One region of the Anaerobacillus sp. CMMVII genome, then DNA from elsewhere that is predicted to be linked to it. Evidence: riboswitches for the same ligand, from Rfam matches in the RefSeq annotation. Region 1 holds a riboswitch; each other region holds the start of a gene.
The links. Region 1 has a riboswitch for S-adenosylmethionine ahead of metK (methionine adenosyltransferase). Riboswitches for the same ligand answer to the same signal wherever they lie in the genome.
Positions count from the first base shown of each region.

Region 2: another riboswitch for S-adenosylmethionine. It lies ahead of H1D32_RS19625 (homocysteine synthase); the one in region 1 lies ahead of metK (methionine adenosyltransferase).
Region 3: another riboswitch for S-adenosylmethionine. It lies ahead of H1D32_RS15065 (methionine biosynthesis PLP-dependent protein); the one in region 1 lies ahead of metK (methionine adenosyltransferase).
Region 4: another riboswitch for S-adenosylmethionine. It lies ahead of H1D32_RS19045 (homoserine dehydrogenase); the one in region 1 lies ahead of metK (methionine adenosyltransferase).

Region 1 covers NZ_JACEHK010000002.1:303,129-306,317, reverse strand. The annotation lists gene metK (methionine adenosyltransferase) at 124-1,329, opposite strand; SAM riboswitch class I at 1,592-1,727, opposite strand; gene pckA (phosphoenolpyruvate carboxykinase (ATP)) at 2,072-3,189, shown strand, end outside.
Region 2 covers NZ_JACEHK010000015.1:486,529-489,717, reverse strand. The annotation lists gene H1D32_RS19635 (DNA internalization-related competence protein ComEC/Rec2) at 1-41, opposite strand, end outside; gene H1D32_RS19630 (ComE operon protein 2) at 78-644, opposite strand; gene H1D32_RS19625 (homocysteine synthase) at 804-2,090, opposite strand; SAM riboswitch class I at 2,294-2,399, opposite strand; gene H1D32_RS19620 (helix-hairpin-helix domain-containing protein) at 2,480-3,082, opposite strand; gene H1D32_RS19615 (DUF2533 family protein) at 3,125-3,189, shown strand, end outside.
Region 3 covers NZ_JACEHK010000010.1:296,322-299,510, reverse strand. The annotation lists gene metC (cystathionine beta-lyase) at 1-344, opposite strand, end outside; gene H1D32_RS15065 (methionine biosynthesis PLP-dependent protein) at 337-1,461, opposite strand; SAM riboswitch class I at 1,687-1,794, opposite strand; gene H1D32_RS15060 (hypothetical protein) at 1,859-2,026, opposite strand; gene prsW (glutamic-type intramembrane protease PrsW) at 2,090-2,755, opposite strand; partial or broken gene tnpB (IS200/IS605 family element RNA-guided endonuclease TnpB) at 2,989-3,189, shown strand, end outside.
Region 4 covers NZ_JACEHK010000015.1:358,437-361,625, reverse strand. The annotation lists RNA gene ssrS (6S RNA) at 176-353, opposite strand; gene H1D32_RS19045 (homoserine dehydrogenase) at 463-1,713, opposite strand; SAM riboswitch class I at 1,798-1,967, opposite strand; partial or broken gene aspS (aspartate--tRNA ligase) at 2,167-3,189, opposite strand, start outside.

The DNA.
Region 1 (3,189 bases):
TACAAAGGAAACGTTTGCAATAACGGAGATTAATTGACAAAAAATTGTGACAGAATTGTGACATTTTTTAATAAAAAAAGCTGACTCTTTTTTCTAAGAAAAAGAATCAGCTTTTTTTATTATTTAATTTAATGCCTGAGCTTTTAATGCCGCAGCTTTATCAGTGAATTCCCAAGGAAGTTCTACATCTGTACGGCCAAAGTGACCATAGGCAGCCGTTTTCTTATAAATAGGACGACGTAGATCTAGCATCTTGATGATACCTGCTGGACGTAGATCGAAATTCGAACGAACTACTTCAACAAGTACTTCTTCAGAAACTTTTCCTGTTCCAAAAGTATCGATAGAAATAGATACTGGTTGAGCTACCCCAATTGCATAAGCAAGTTGAACTTCACAACGGTCTGCTAATCCTGCAGCTACGATATTTTTTGCAACATAACGGGCTGCGTATGCAGCTGAACGGTCAACTTTTGTTGGATCTTTACCAGAGAATGCGCCTCCACCGTGTCTGGCATAACCACCGTAAGTATCTACAATAATTTTACGACCTGTTAAACCAGCATCACCTTGTGGTCCACCAATTACGAAGCGTCCTGTAGGGTTAATGAAGTATTTTGTTTCTTCATCAATTAAATTTTCAGGGACAACTGGCTTAATTACATACTCTTTTAGGTTGCGTTGAATTTGCTCCAAAGAAACCTCTGGATGGTGTTGTGTTGAGATAACAATGGTATCAATTCTGATAGGATTATTATTCTCATCGTATTCAACTGTTACTTGTGTTTTACCATCAGGACGTAAATAAGGTAAGATTTCTTCTTTACGAACCTTCGTTAAACGACGAGCGAGCTTATGTGCTAAAGAAATCGGTAAAGGCATTAATTCTGGTGTTTCATTGTTTGCATAGCCAAACATTAATCCTTGGTCGCCAGCACCTATTGCTTCAATTTCTGCATCTGACATTAAACCTTCACGTGCTTCAAGAGCTTGGTTAACACCTTGAGCAATATCTGGTGACTGTTCATCAATTGATGTTAAAACAGCACATGTTTCAGAGTCAAAGCCATACTTGGCACGATTGTATCCTATTTCACGAATAGTCTCACGAACAATCTTAGGAATATCAACATATGTAGATGTTGTAATTTCACCTGCAACTAATACTAAGCCAGTAGTTACTGACGTTTCACAGGCGACACGTGCATTTGGATCTTTGCTTAGAATTGCATCTAGAATCGAATCGGAAATTTGGTCACAAATTTTATCAGGATGACCTTCAGTTACACTTTCTGATGTAAATAAACGACGAGTTTTCTTTTCTGTCATTTTTTGTACCTCCTTTATCCATTTTAGGATATGTTCTTCTTTGATACGGTACTCATTTTCCCTTTTGACTAAATAGTCAACAGAATTTGATTAATGAAAGAACAAATCATTTCCTTATTAAACTTAGCTTGTCCATTGAACCTATGTTTACACTAAGCATTGGGCATTTTTCATTGGTTTTTATTTTCACCAATGATTAGAACCCTCATACGAAAAAAACCTTTCCATCTTGAGGAAAAGGTTTTGATTATCCGCCTTTCGCCTCTTATCGATCAAGACCACAGTCTTGCAGGTTAGCACCTTTTCACTAATGTGATATGCAAGCTAATCAAGCTTACAAATTAGTGTTGGTTGCCGGGTTTCTTCGGGCCTGTCCCTCCACCGACTCGGAATAAGAGTATCCGTTCGGCTCATATCATATCGCACAAGATATCCAATGTCAACCATTTTTCGTTGATATTGGCTAATTTTGTCGAAGACCAATCCCTCTTTGTATAACACATTTAACCTAGCATTAACGTGACATTTTTTGAATTATACTATCGCTCAATTCCTTGAGAAAATTGCAACTGTCTACTGTTAGCTTCTTTATTGATTAAAAATAAACAAAAAAAAATTAGTAAAAAAAGTAAATAGTATAGACTATTAATTTGAATGTGTTATACTAATTAATATCAAAGAACATAATTACAGCATATATTAAAAAATATAACAATTTTTATAAGGAAAGGTTTTGGTGCGAATGAGTACACTTAGTTATGAAACAGAGCTGGATAATATTTTAAAAGGTGCAAATATCTGTCACGACTTATCGGTATCACAATTGGTTGAAAGATCACTTGATCGAAAAGAGGGAATTCTAACTTCTACAGGTGCACTTCGCGCTACAACTGGAAAATATACTGGTCGATCACCTAAAGATAAATACATCGTTGAAGAAACTTCTGTGAAAAACAAAATTAATTGGGGTTCGGTAAATCAACCTATTAGTAAAGAGGTTTTTGAGAATTTATATAAAAAGGTCCTTGCCTATCTCAAAACGAAAGATGAAATTTTCGTTTCGAAGAACTTCGCTGGCGCAGACAAAAGCTACCGCCTGCCAATCCGCGTAATAAATGAATACGCTTGGCACAATCTGTTTGCAAGACAATTGTTCATTCGACCATCAGCAGCTGAATTAGCTACTCACGAAGCAGAATTTACGATTATTTCAGCACCAGGCTTCAAAGCTGATCCAACAGTTGATGGAACTAAATCAGAAACATTTATCATCATTTCATTTGAAAAACGTACGGTCCTTATTGGTGGAACTGAGTATGCTGGAGAAATCAAAAAATCAATTTTCTCAATTATGAACTATCTATTACCTGAAAAAAATGTTTTATCGATGCATTGCTCCGCAAATGTTGGTGATGAAGGCGATGTAGCTTTATTCTTCGGTCTCTCTGGAACTGGAAAAACGACACTTTCTGCTGATCCTAATCGCCATTTAATTGGTGATGATGAACACGGTTGGTCAAACACTGGTGTCTTCAATATTGAAGGTGGCTGCTATGCAAAATGCATTAATCTATCTGAAGAAAAGGAACCACAAATCTACAATGCTATTCGATTTGGTTCAGTCCTTGAAAATGTCATTTTAGATGAACAACGGATGCCTGATTATGATGACACTACTCTAACTGAGAATACACGTGCTGCGTATCCACTAGAGCTTATTCCAAACTCAATGATCCCAAGTGTAGCTGGACATCCTAATACAATTATCTTCTTAACTGCTGATGCTTTTGGAGTTTTACCTCCTATCAGTAAGCTTACGAAAGAACAAGCTATGTATCATTTCTTATCTGGTTATACTAG
Region 2 (3,189 bases), on a different contig from region 1:
GAAATCGTGGCCAGAGTTAAAATGTAAATCTTACCAGACAACTTTGTCAAACCTCCAAATCAAGAGATTATATTTTCTCAACCAGGTAAAAATAACTTATTAGCCTGATCTTTTAAACTCTTTAGCTCTTCCTCACTGATACCTGCCTCTTCAAGTTTCGTCAGTAATTCCGCTGTAAAAGCTAATTTTTCAGTGGTTTTCATATCTAAAATCATTTCCTCTAACTCTACATTTTCCACATGCACACCTGCACTTTTAAACAACTCAATAGCATATGGGTGATTTTTGTAATCTTTCGCATAGAAAACAGCTTTTATGCCGCTTTGTATAATTGCTTTAGCACAATTTAAACAGGGAAAATGAGTGACATAAATTTCAGCACCTGCAGTTGGGACTCCGAATTTAGCACATTGTAACAATGCATTTATCTCCGCGTGAATCGTTCTAATACAATGATTATTCTCTACATAGCAATTATCATCTGTACAATGGTCTCCCCCAGAAATTGAGCCATTATAACCGCCAGCAATAATTCGCTTATCTCTTACAATCGTTGCTCCTACCATTAATCGTGTACAAGTACTTCTTAGTGCAAGCAAATGACTTTGAGCCATAAAATATTGATCCCATGATATCCGTGACAAGGTTTGTCCCTCCTTCTTGCGTTTCTCTCTATAGTTTAGACAAAATATGACACGTCCGTCAATGTTTGAATGTAGAATGTTGAGTGTTGAGTGTTGAGTGTTGAAACATTGTGAAATTTTCACAATGTTTCAACACTCGTAATTCGTAATTCGTAATTATTAGCTCTGGCTTACTTCAAGTGCTTGTTGTAGGTCTGCAATTATATCGTTACTGTTTTCAATGCCGATTGATAGGCGAATTAGCTCAGGTGTGACCCCCGCAGATCGTTGCTCTTCTGGTGAGAGCTGCTGATGTGTTGTACTTGCTGGATGAATGACTAGGGACTTAGCATCACCAACGTTAGCTACATGTGAAAATAATTGTAGCGCATTAATAAACCTTTTCCCTTCTTCAACACCACCCTTAATTCCAAAGGTAAGAATTGCCCCCTTCCCATTTGGAAGGTATTTTCTTGCTAACAGATGGCTTGGATGGCTCTCTAAGCCCGGGTAGCTAACCCATTCTACTAAAGAGTTTTCATTTAAGTAATTCGCCACCTTTAATGCATTTTCACAATGGCGTTCCATTCGTAAGTGTAAAGTTTCTAAACCTTGTAATAATAAGAAGGAATTTAAAGGAGCTATTGCCGGCCCTATATCTCTTAATAGTTGTACTCGAGCTTTAATAATATAAGCTAAATTCCCAACTGCTTCTGTATAAACTATTCCATGATAACTTGGATCTGGTTTTGAAAGACCTGGAAATTTACCATTCGCCCAATCAAAATTTCCTCCATCAACAATAATTCCTCCGATTGAGGTACCATGACCGCCAATAAACTTCGTCGCAGAATGGATGACAATATCGGCTCCGTGTTCAATTGGCCGACATAAAGCAGGAGTAGAAAATGTTGCATCGACAACAAGTGGAATTCCATTTTCATGAGCAATAGTTGAAACAGCTTCTAGATCAAGGACATCCCCTTTAGGATTCCCGATAATTTCACCATAAAGAAGCTTTGTTTTATCAGTTATAGCAAGACGATAGTTTTCTGGGTCAGTTCCATCCACAAAGTTGACTTTAATCCCTAACTTTCTGAATGTATGCGCAAAAAGGTTATATGTTCCTCCATAAAGTGAACTTGAAGCAACAACTTCATCTCCACTCTCACAAATATTGAGGATCGCTAGCGTTATTGCAGATTGGCCACTAGCAGTTGCCAACGCTGCTATTCCACCTTCAAGTTCAGCAACCCTTTTTTCAAAAACATCTTGAGTCGGATTCATAATTCTTGTGTAGATGTTCCCTGGCTCTGCTAGAGCAAAAAGATTTGCCGCATGTTCAGTATCTTTAAAAACATAAGAGGTAGTTTGATATATTGGGACTGCCCTTGATAACGTATTACTATCAGCTTCCTGTCCCCCATGTACAGCAATTGTTTCTAAACTCCATTTTCTTTCGGTCATTTTTTGTTTTCCTCCTCTAATTGAGTGAATTTCATAATTACCTTAATCGAGCTATATCAAATCTATTTGTAGTTACGAATGGTTCTACGCAACTACATTTAGAACTAGTAGCGACAATAGTGAATTATGAAATTCATTAAAATAAATTCCCAAAATAAAAAACTCTTCCTCAGGTTGAGAGAAGAGTTAATATCTGCTTCTTTCTCTCATTTTTCAGAACTACAAAGCTCTGTTGGATTTAGCACCTTGTGTTTTCACACTGGTTGCCGGGTTTCATAGGGCCAGTCCCTCCACCTCTCTCAATAAGAGTTTTCATTTAATTTTGCCATTGTGGTGATTATACCGGCTAATAGTAAGAATTGTCAATAAATTTAAAGGTAAATGTTTTATTACTTTACCTCGATGAATTCTGTCATCTTTTCAACAGTTTTTTGACCTATTCCTGATACATTCGTTAATTCTCCAATGCTGTTAAATTTCCCATTTTCTTCTCGATATTTAATAATTGCGGCTGCCTTTGCAGGACCGATCCCTGGGATCTTTTGTAGCTCATCATTTGAGGCAACGTTTACATTGATTTTTTCACTAGATTTATTGGAGATTAATGGTACTAAGTCTTGTATTTCTTCCTCACCAGTTATTGGAACAAAAATTACCATTTCGTCCTCTAGCAATAAAGCCAAATTTATGACATTTTTATTTGCCTCTTGGAGAAATCCATTTGCTTTTTCAATGGCATGGACCACCCGATCTCCAAGTTTCATCTCATAGACTCCAGGTTTTTCTACGGCTCCTTTCACGTCAACGATGATGGGCTGAGCTATTGGGACAGTTTCTGTTTCGATGTCTACAGTTTCTTGGTACATAGCTAATTGAAATTGCTCTTGAGTATCTATGCTGTTGTCAAAATTTCTAATAAAGCTTACACTAAGTAGCAAGGCAATTGTACAGACCGCAATTAAAAAAATACGGTTGCGTTTAATTTTGATCATTTTAATACCCCCTAAATGAATGGTAAAAAGGAGAATCTTTACATGAGTGTACATTTACAAATGAAGGCCCACGTAAATAAATTTATTGCTGGAGAAAAAAGATACCG
Region 3 (3,189 bases), on a different contig from region 1:
TTTGATAAAACTTGAGTAACGAAACGATAAGTCCCTCCATAGACGTCCTCGGTAATTAACACGTGATCTCCTTTCGACAGGAGCATAAAAGCAGTTGAAATGGCTGCCATCCCTGAAGAAAAAGCAAAGCCACGGATGCCGCCTTCTAGATCAGCAATGACTTCTTCAAGTGCTTTTCGAGTCGGATTAGAACCTCTTGCATATTCATAGTTTCCGAACTTATCGAAAGAATATTGATGAAATGTTGATGAATGGTGAATCGGTACACTTACCGCTCCCGTTTCCTGATGCACTTTGTGCTCATTGTGTAAAAGCTTAGTTTGAATTCTATATTGTTCACTCAAATGTAGAACCTCCTTCTTGAAGACTTGCCAAGCCTTGTGCTAAGTCATCTATTAAATCTTCTTTATTTTCAATCCCTACAGAAAATCGTAGCAGTCGTTTACAAACGCCGTTCTTTTCACGAAGCTCTTCAGGAATATCTGCATGCGTTTGAGTTGTTGGGTAGGTCATTAAGCTCTCAACCCCCCCGAGACTTTCAGCAAAAGTAATTAACTTTAAACTTTGCAACAATTGATTTACCCATTTGGCATCTTTAATCCGAAAAGACAACATACCGCCCCGTCCAGGGTATAAAACGTCCGTAATTAAAGGATGTTCACTTAGGAATTTGGCAATCGCTTTTGCATTTTCTTCATGCTTCTCCATTCTTAACGCTAATGTCTTCATACCTCTAATTAATAACCACGAGTCAAATGGAGATAATGTTGCGCCAATCCCGTAATGAAAAAAACCAATTCTCTCGCATAACGCTTCCCCTTTAGCAGTGACTAAGCCGGCCAAAACATCATTATGCCCACCTAAATACTTGGTTGCACTATGAATGACAATGTCTGCCCCTTCCGCTATTGGTCTTTGAAGATATGGTGTATAAAAAGTATTGTCTACGATCAGTAATAAATGATATTTTTGTGCGAATTCACTCACTTGGGCAATACTCATTTCCTGCATTAGAGGATTTGTTGGGGTTTCAATGAAAATTGCTTTCGTCGCCTCAGTAACCAAAGAATCTAATTTCTGGTAATTTTCCCCGTCCCAATAACGAAACGATATCCCCCAGTGCTGCCATCCTTGCTGAAAAAGTCGATATGTACCACCGTATAAATCTTGACATACGATTATCTCATCACCTTGCTTAAAGATAGACATAACTGTTTGAATGGCAGCCATACCAGAACTACATGCAAAGCCACGATCACCGCCTTCTAAAAGTGCGATTCCTTCTTCTAAGATATGTCGAGTCGGATTACCAGTTCTACTATAATCATACCCCGTTGATTGCCCTATACCTTCATGGCGGTAGGCAGTCGAAAAATATACCGGTGGATTGATTGCACCTGTTTTGTTATCACTTCTATTTCCTAGTTGAACTAAATCAGTTTCCAAATGCTTATAACCCATTGCTGACTCTCCTTCTCCTGTTACCGTTTTAACTATTAAATAATTTTAATAGGCTGTTCTCGCAAAAAAGCTGTTTAACATGCACCACCTAGTATCTCTTGACCACCCTTACTACGTTTTCATTCATCCTTAAACCAGTTCAGATTTGCTTTAATAAGAGGGATCTAAGTATAAAAAAAACTTCTTCCTAAAATTAAGAAGAAGTTGCTGAATACAGTAGGCTCCTTCTTATCTTCCAAGCTTGAAAACCACTTGATGGATTTAGCACCTGACCTTTTAGGCTGGTTGCTGAGATTTCATAGGGCCACGTCCCTCCATCTCTCACGATAAGAATTGTTAAAATTTTTAATTATGTGATTATTAAAGTACACTATTTTTAAAATAATTGCAAACATTTTTATTCAAGTCTTGCATCTACTTGTAAAGTTTCTTCATTTCCACATATACAACGTTTAAATCCAGTTTCATAATTCCCCTCTTTATTTAACTTTCCTCGCAAAATAAACTTCTCACCACAATCATGACATCTAACAGTTACTTTATATCTTTGTTTTGTTTGAAACAACGCCCTCACCTCATTATTAATCAATGTCCTCTACCTATTTATGCCCATTCTAGTAGATTTTTTTCACTTTCCCGAGAGTTTTTTTGAGGTTGTTTTATTAGCTAGCTTTACTTTTTTTAAGGCCAACCACCATAAAAAAATCATAAACGGTAGCATCATGTACACCCAGTATCGTTGAACATATAGAATATAATCATACGTACCGTGTAATAACCAAGGGATGATAAAAGAGAGTACCAAGAGCTTTCTCCTCTGTTTTTGATGACTAAATTTTGCCTTTCCTAAATAATAACCCATTATAACCCCAAATAAAGCATGGCTTGAGACTGGCAATAAAGCACGGACAAACGCTTGATCAACACCATAAGCTAATAAATAAAAGACATTTTCCATTGTCGCAAAGCCTAAAGAAACACTCACTCCATAAACAATCCCATCATAGTGCTGATTAAATTCGGCGTGTTTATAGGCAATATAAAATAAAATAAACCATTTAAAAAATTCCTCAAATAACCCAGCAGAGATAAAAGCCTGTGAAATCGGGGTTAATAATAACCCTTCTTCCTTAAAGGCATATTGGATTACAAGGACAGGAAATACTAATAAAACCCCAAAGATAAAGCTTCGTAATACCATTCCAAGGGGCTCAGAATTGTATTTATCTTTTAGATAAAAAAAACAAAGTAGAGATAGACTAGGAGCCAAACTTGCAAAAATGATACTAAACATTATCTTTAGCTACCTTCCTTCTTTTCTTTCTATTCCCCAATCGTAACATGTTTTGTTTTCAGATGAGAAGTAAAAAAATAACAAAGTTCTCCCGAATTTATCATTTTTGGCCAGAAGACCCCCAACTTCAAGGAGTTTACGAGTATGTGGGGGATGAATGGCTATTTTTTTCAAAAACAGAACATACGATCTTATTTTGTGGTATAATATGGTTAGAGAGTGAGGTGAAAAATATGGTTGTTAAGAAAGCCTATAAATTTCGTATCTACCCAACAAAGTCACAACTAGAGCTTATCAATAAAACCATTGGAAGTGCGCGTTTCGTGTTTAACTTCTTCCTTGCCAAGCAAAAACAGAAAGATGCCTATTGGTACATCGTGGAAGAAATGAAGCAATCCGGGCAGCTTCCTACAAATGCTTGGAAAGGTGAATTC
Region 4 (3,189 bases), on a different contig from region 1:
GATAGGAAATCTAAACTACACGAATAAAAATATATCATATGCAGTATAAAATGTAAATTTCCCCTTTCGGACTACAGCTATACATAGGCTGATGCTCCACTCTAATTCCTTTGATTAAGATATAAGAAAAAACCTAGGAATAGTTCCTAGGTTTGTCATTTCCAGTAAAATAAAATAGAGTCCCGATATGCCGTATAACACATAGTTTTGAACCTGCCTCAGCAGGTGGGTGCTTTGTTTAACTCTTTGTACTTCCTCTCGTGAAGGCTTGTATGCCAAGCTAAAACTTCAAGCTCCCATATTAAAAATGTTGGCTCAAAACGTATAGTATCCTACGAACACTTCAGGACTCATTTGTTATTTCAATAATATCATGATTTATTTTGAATTCAAGTTTGCTTAGAAATACTTTATATAAAAGTGAACTTCTGAGAAATAAACAAGCAGAATGTTTTCTTACTATTACAATGCTTTCAATTGTTTGTTCGCCTTTGTTTTTTGAACTTTCCCATTAACTCGCAATACCGGATAAAACTCTACTTTTTCATTAGCGGTATTGTTTAATGGAATTAACTCATTTATTGTGACTAACATTGCAACTTTTTGATTATTGTCAAATTGGACAACCTCTTCTACTGAGTGTATTATCTCTTTTAAGGTATGATAAACCTCTGTTTCATTATTTGTATCAAAAACAAGCAAAAACTCTTTGCATTCTAATTTACTTATTTTTTTTAATTTCGGAACACGTGGTTGGTTCCCACTTTTCTGTAGTTGATGAAGAAAGTCTTCAATCATACTTGTCGCTGTCGGCCTTTTACCAGCTCCTGGTCCTGATGCGAAAAAATTACCTAACCAGTCTCCTTGTAAGTATACTCCATTATTCTCATTTTCAATAGACGCCAACGGGGATTTCGCATCTACAAAACATGGAGAAATTGAACCTTTGATATCGGTTCCATCATAATATGCTTCAGCAATATACTTAAGTTTTAAATTGAAGTATTCACCAGCTTTAAAATGGCAGCTCTTTAAATGAGACATTCCACTTCTTTGAAACTGCTCAGGCTTTGGCCAGCTTCCAAAACAAAGCCTACATAGTATTTGTAGCTTATATAAAGCATCAAATCCTTCAATATCAGACGTAGGATCTGCTTCAGCAAACCCAAGCTGTTGTGCTTCTTTTAATACCGTCTCAAAATCATCGCTACCCGCTTGCAATCTTGTAATAATGTAATTTGTAGTACCGTTTAAAATCCCTGAAATCTTTTCAACAGAAGTCCATTGTAATTGACTTTTCAGTGTATTAATAATGGGAATCCCACCAGCAACTGTAGCCTCGTAGCCAATAAATGTTTCGTTTTTGTATGCTAAATTTTCTAGATTTGATCCGTGCTTAGCTACTAGCTCTTTATTTGCTGTAACAATCGGAACCTTTTTACTTAATAAAAACGTAATGTAATCTAACGCAGGTTGCTCACCACCCATGGCCTCAAAAACAACATCAAATTCATAGCTAAAAAAATCGTCAGGAGAATCTGTAAATAACTCACTATTTTTTTCACCTAAATAACGCTTTTTGTCCCTAATCAGTATTTTTTCCACAGTAATTCTTGTTCCTAAAATACTTTCTAAATAAGGTAACGTATCTGTAATTCCTTCATATACCCCAGAATTTACTGTTCCAAAGCCCAGTAAACCAATCTTAAGCAATGACATCATCTCCTTTTCACCATGGAAGAACTTAATTTAGCCAATAAAAAAACCTTTCCAGATAAGGAAAGGTTTTTGTGCCTTAACTTATCTTCCAGAGCTAGCTAGTAGCTCTGCTGAAATTAGCACCTTGTTTGTTAAAGCGAATTGTCTGCGCATAGAAGCGTACAATTTACTCTATCGGTTATCCAATGGATACCTAAACAGGTTGCCGGGCTTCATCGGGTCAGTCCCTCCGCCTCTCTTGATAAGTGATATTTATTTGTTGTGTATTTTACCGTTATAATAATCAGAGTTTTTATAAAATTCAAGTAAAAACAATATACCATGTTCTAGAAGAAATGTAAAATGTAAAATTGCAGTTTTGAGTTTTGAGTTTTGAGTTTTTGAATGTATTGCTTCGAAGCTTTACTTTCACCAACTCATCACTCTGCACTCAAAACTCATAACTAATTAAGCTTCAACCTTCTCTTCTTTCTTAGGCACAACGGATAAGTTTAGCTCCTTTAATTGTGCCTCACTTACTCCACTCGGTGCATTAGTTAACAAGCAACTTGCACTCGCTGTTTTCGGGAAGGCAATGGTATCACGTAAATTTGTTCTACCAGCAAGGATCATGATTAAACGATCTAACCCCAGTGCAATTCCGCCATGTGGAGGTGTCCCATATTCAAAAGCTTCCATTAAGAAACCAAATTGATTACGTGCTTCCTCGTCAGAAAAACCAAGAGCTTTAAACATCGTCTCCTGTAGCTCGCGTTCGTAAATCCGTTGTGATCCACCACCAAGCTCGTAACCATTTAACACTAAGTCATAAGCTTCTGCTCGTACTTTTTCAGGTGTGCTAACTAGTAACTCGAGATCCTCTTTTACTGGTCGAGTAAATGGATGATGTTCGGCAACATAGCGTTTTGCATCTTCATCATACGATAAAAGCGGGAATTCAGTTACCCATAAGAAGTTATATTTTGATTTATCGATTAGATTTAATTCTTTGGCAAATTTTAAGCGAAGTGCACCTAAGCTATCAAAAACGACTTTCTTTTTGTCAGCAGCAAAGAATAACAAATCTCCTGTTTCAGCGTGAATAGCTGACCGCAATTCCATTTGCTCTTCGTCTGACAAGAACTTGGCAATTGGGCCTTTTAATCCGTCTTCTTCAACCTTTAACCAAGCAAGACCCTTCGCTCCATAAATCGCAACGAATTTCGCTAGTTCATCAATCTCTTTACGAGAATACTTCGTTGCCCCACCTTTGACATTTAACCCTTTAACAATTCCACCATTTTCGATAGCTGAAGTAAATACTTTAAAACCACAGTCTTTGACAATATGAGAAAGTTCAACTAGTTCCATGTCAAAGCGAGTATCCGGCTTATCCGAACCGTAGCGATTCATCGCTTCATCATAAGAAAGTCTTTGGAACGGAGTTATTGCATCAATACCTTTAACTTCCTTCATGACTTTACTCATCAT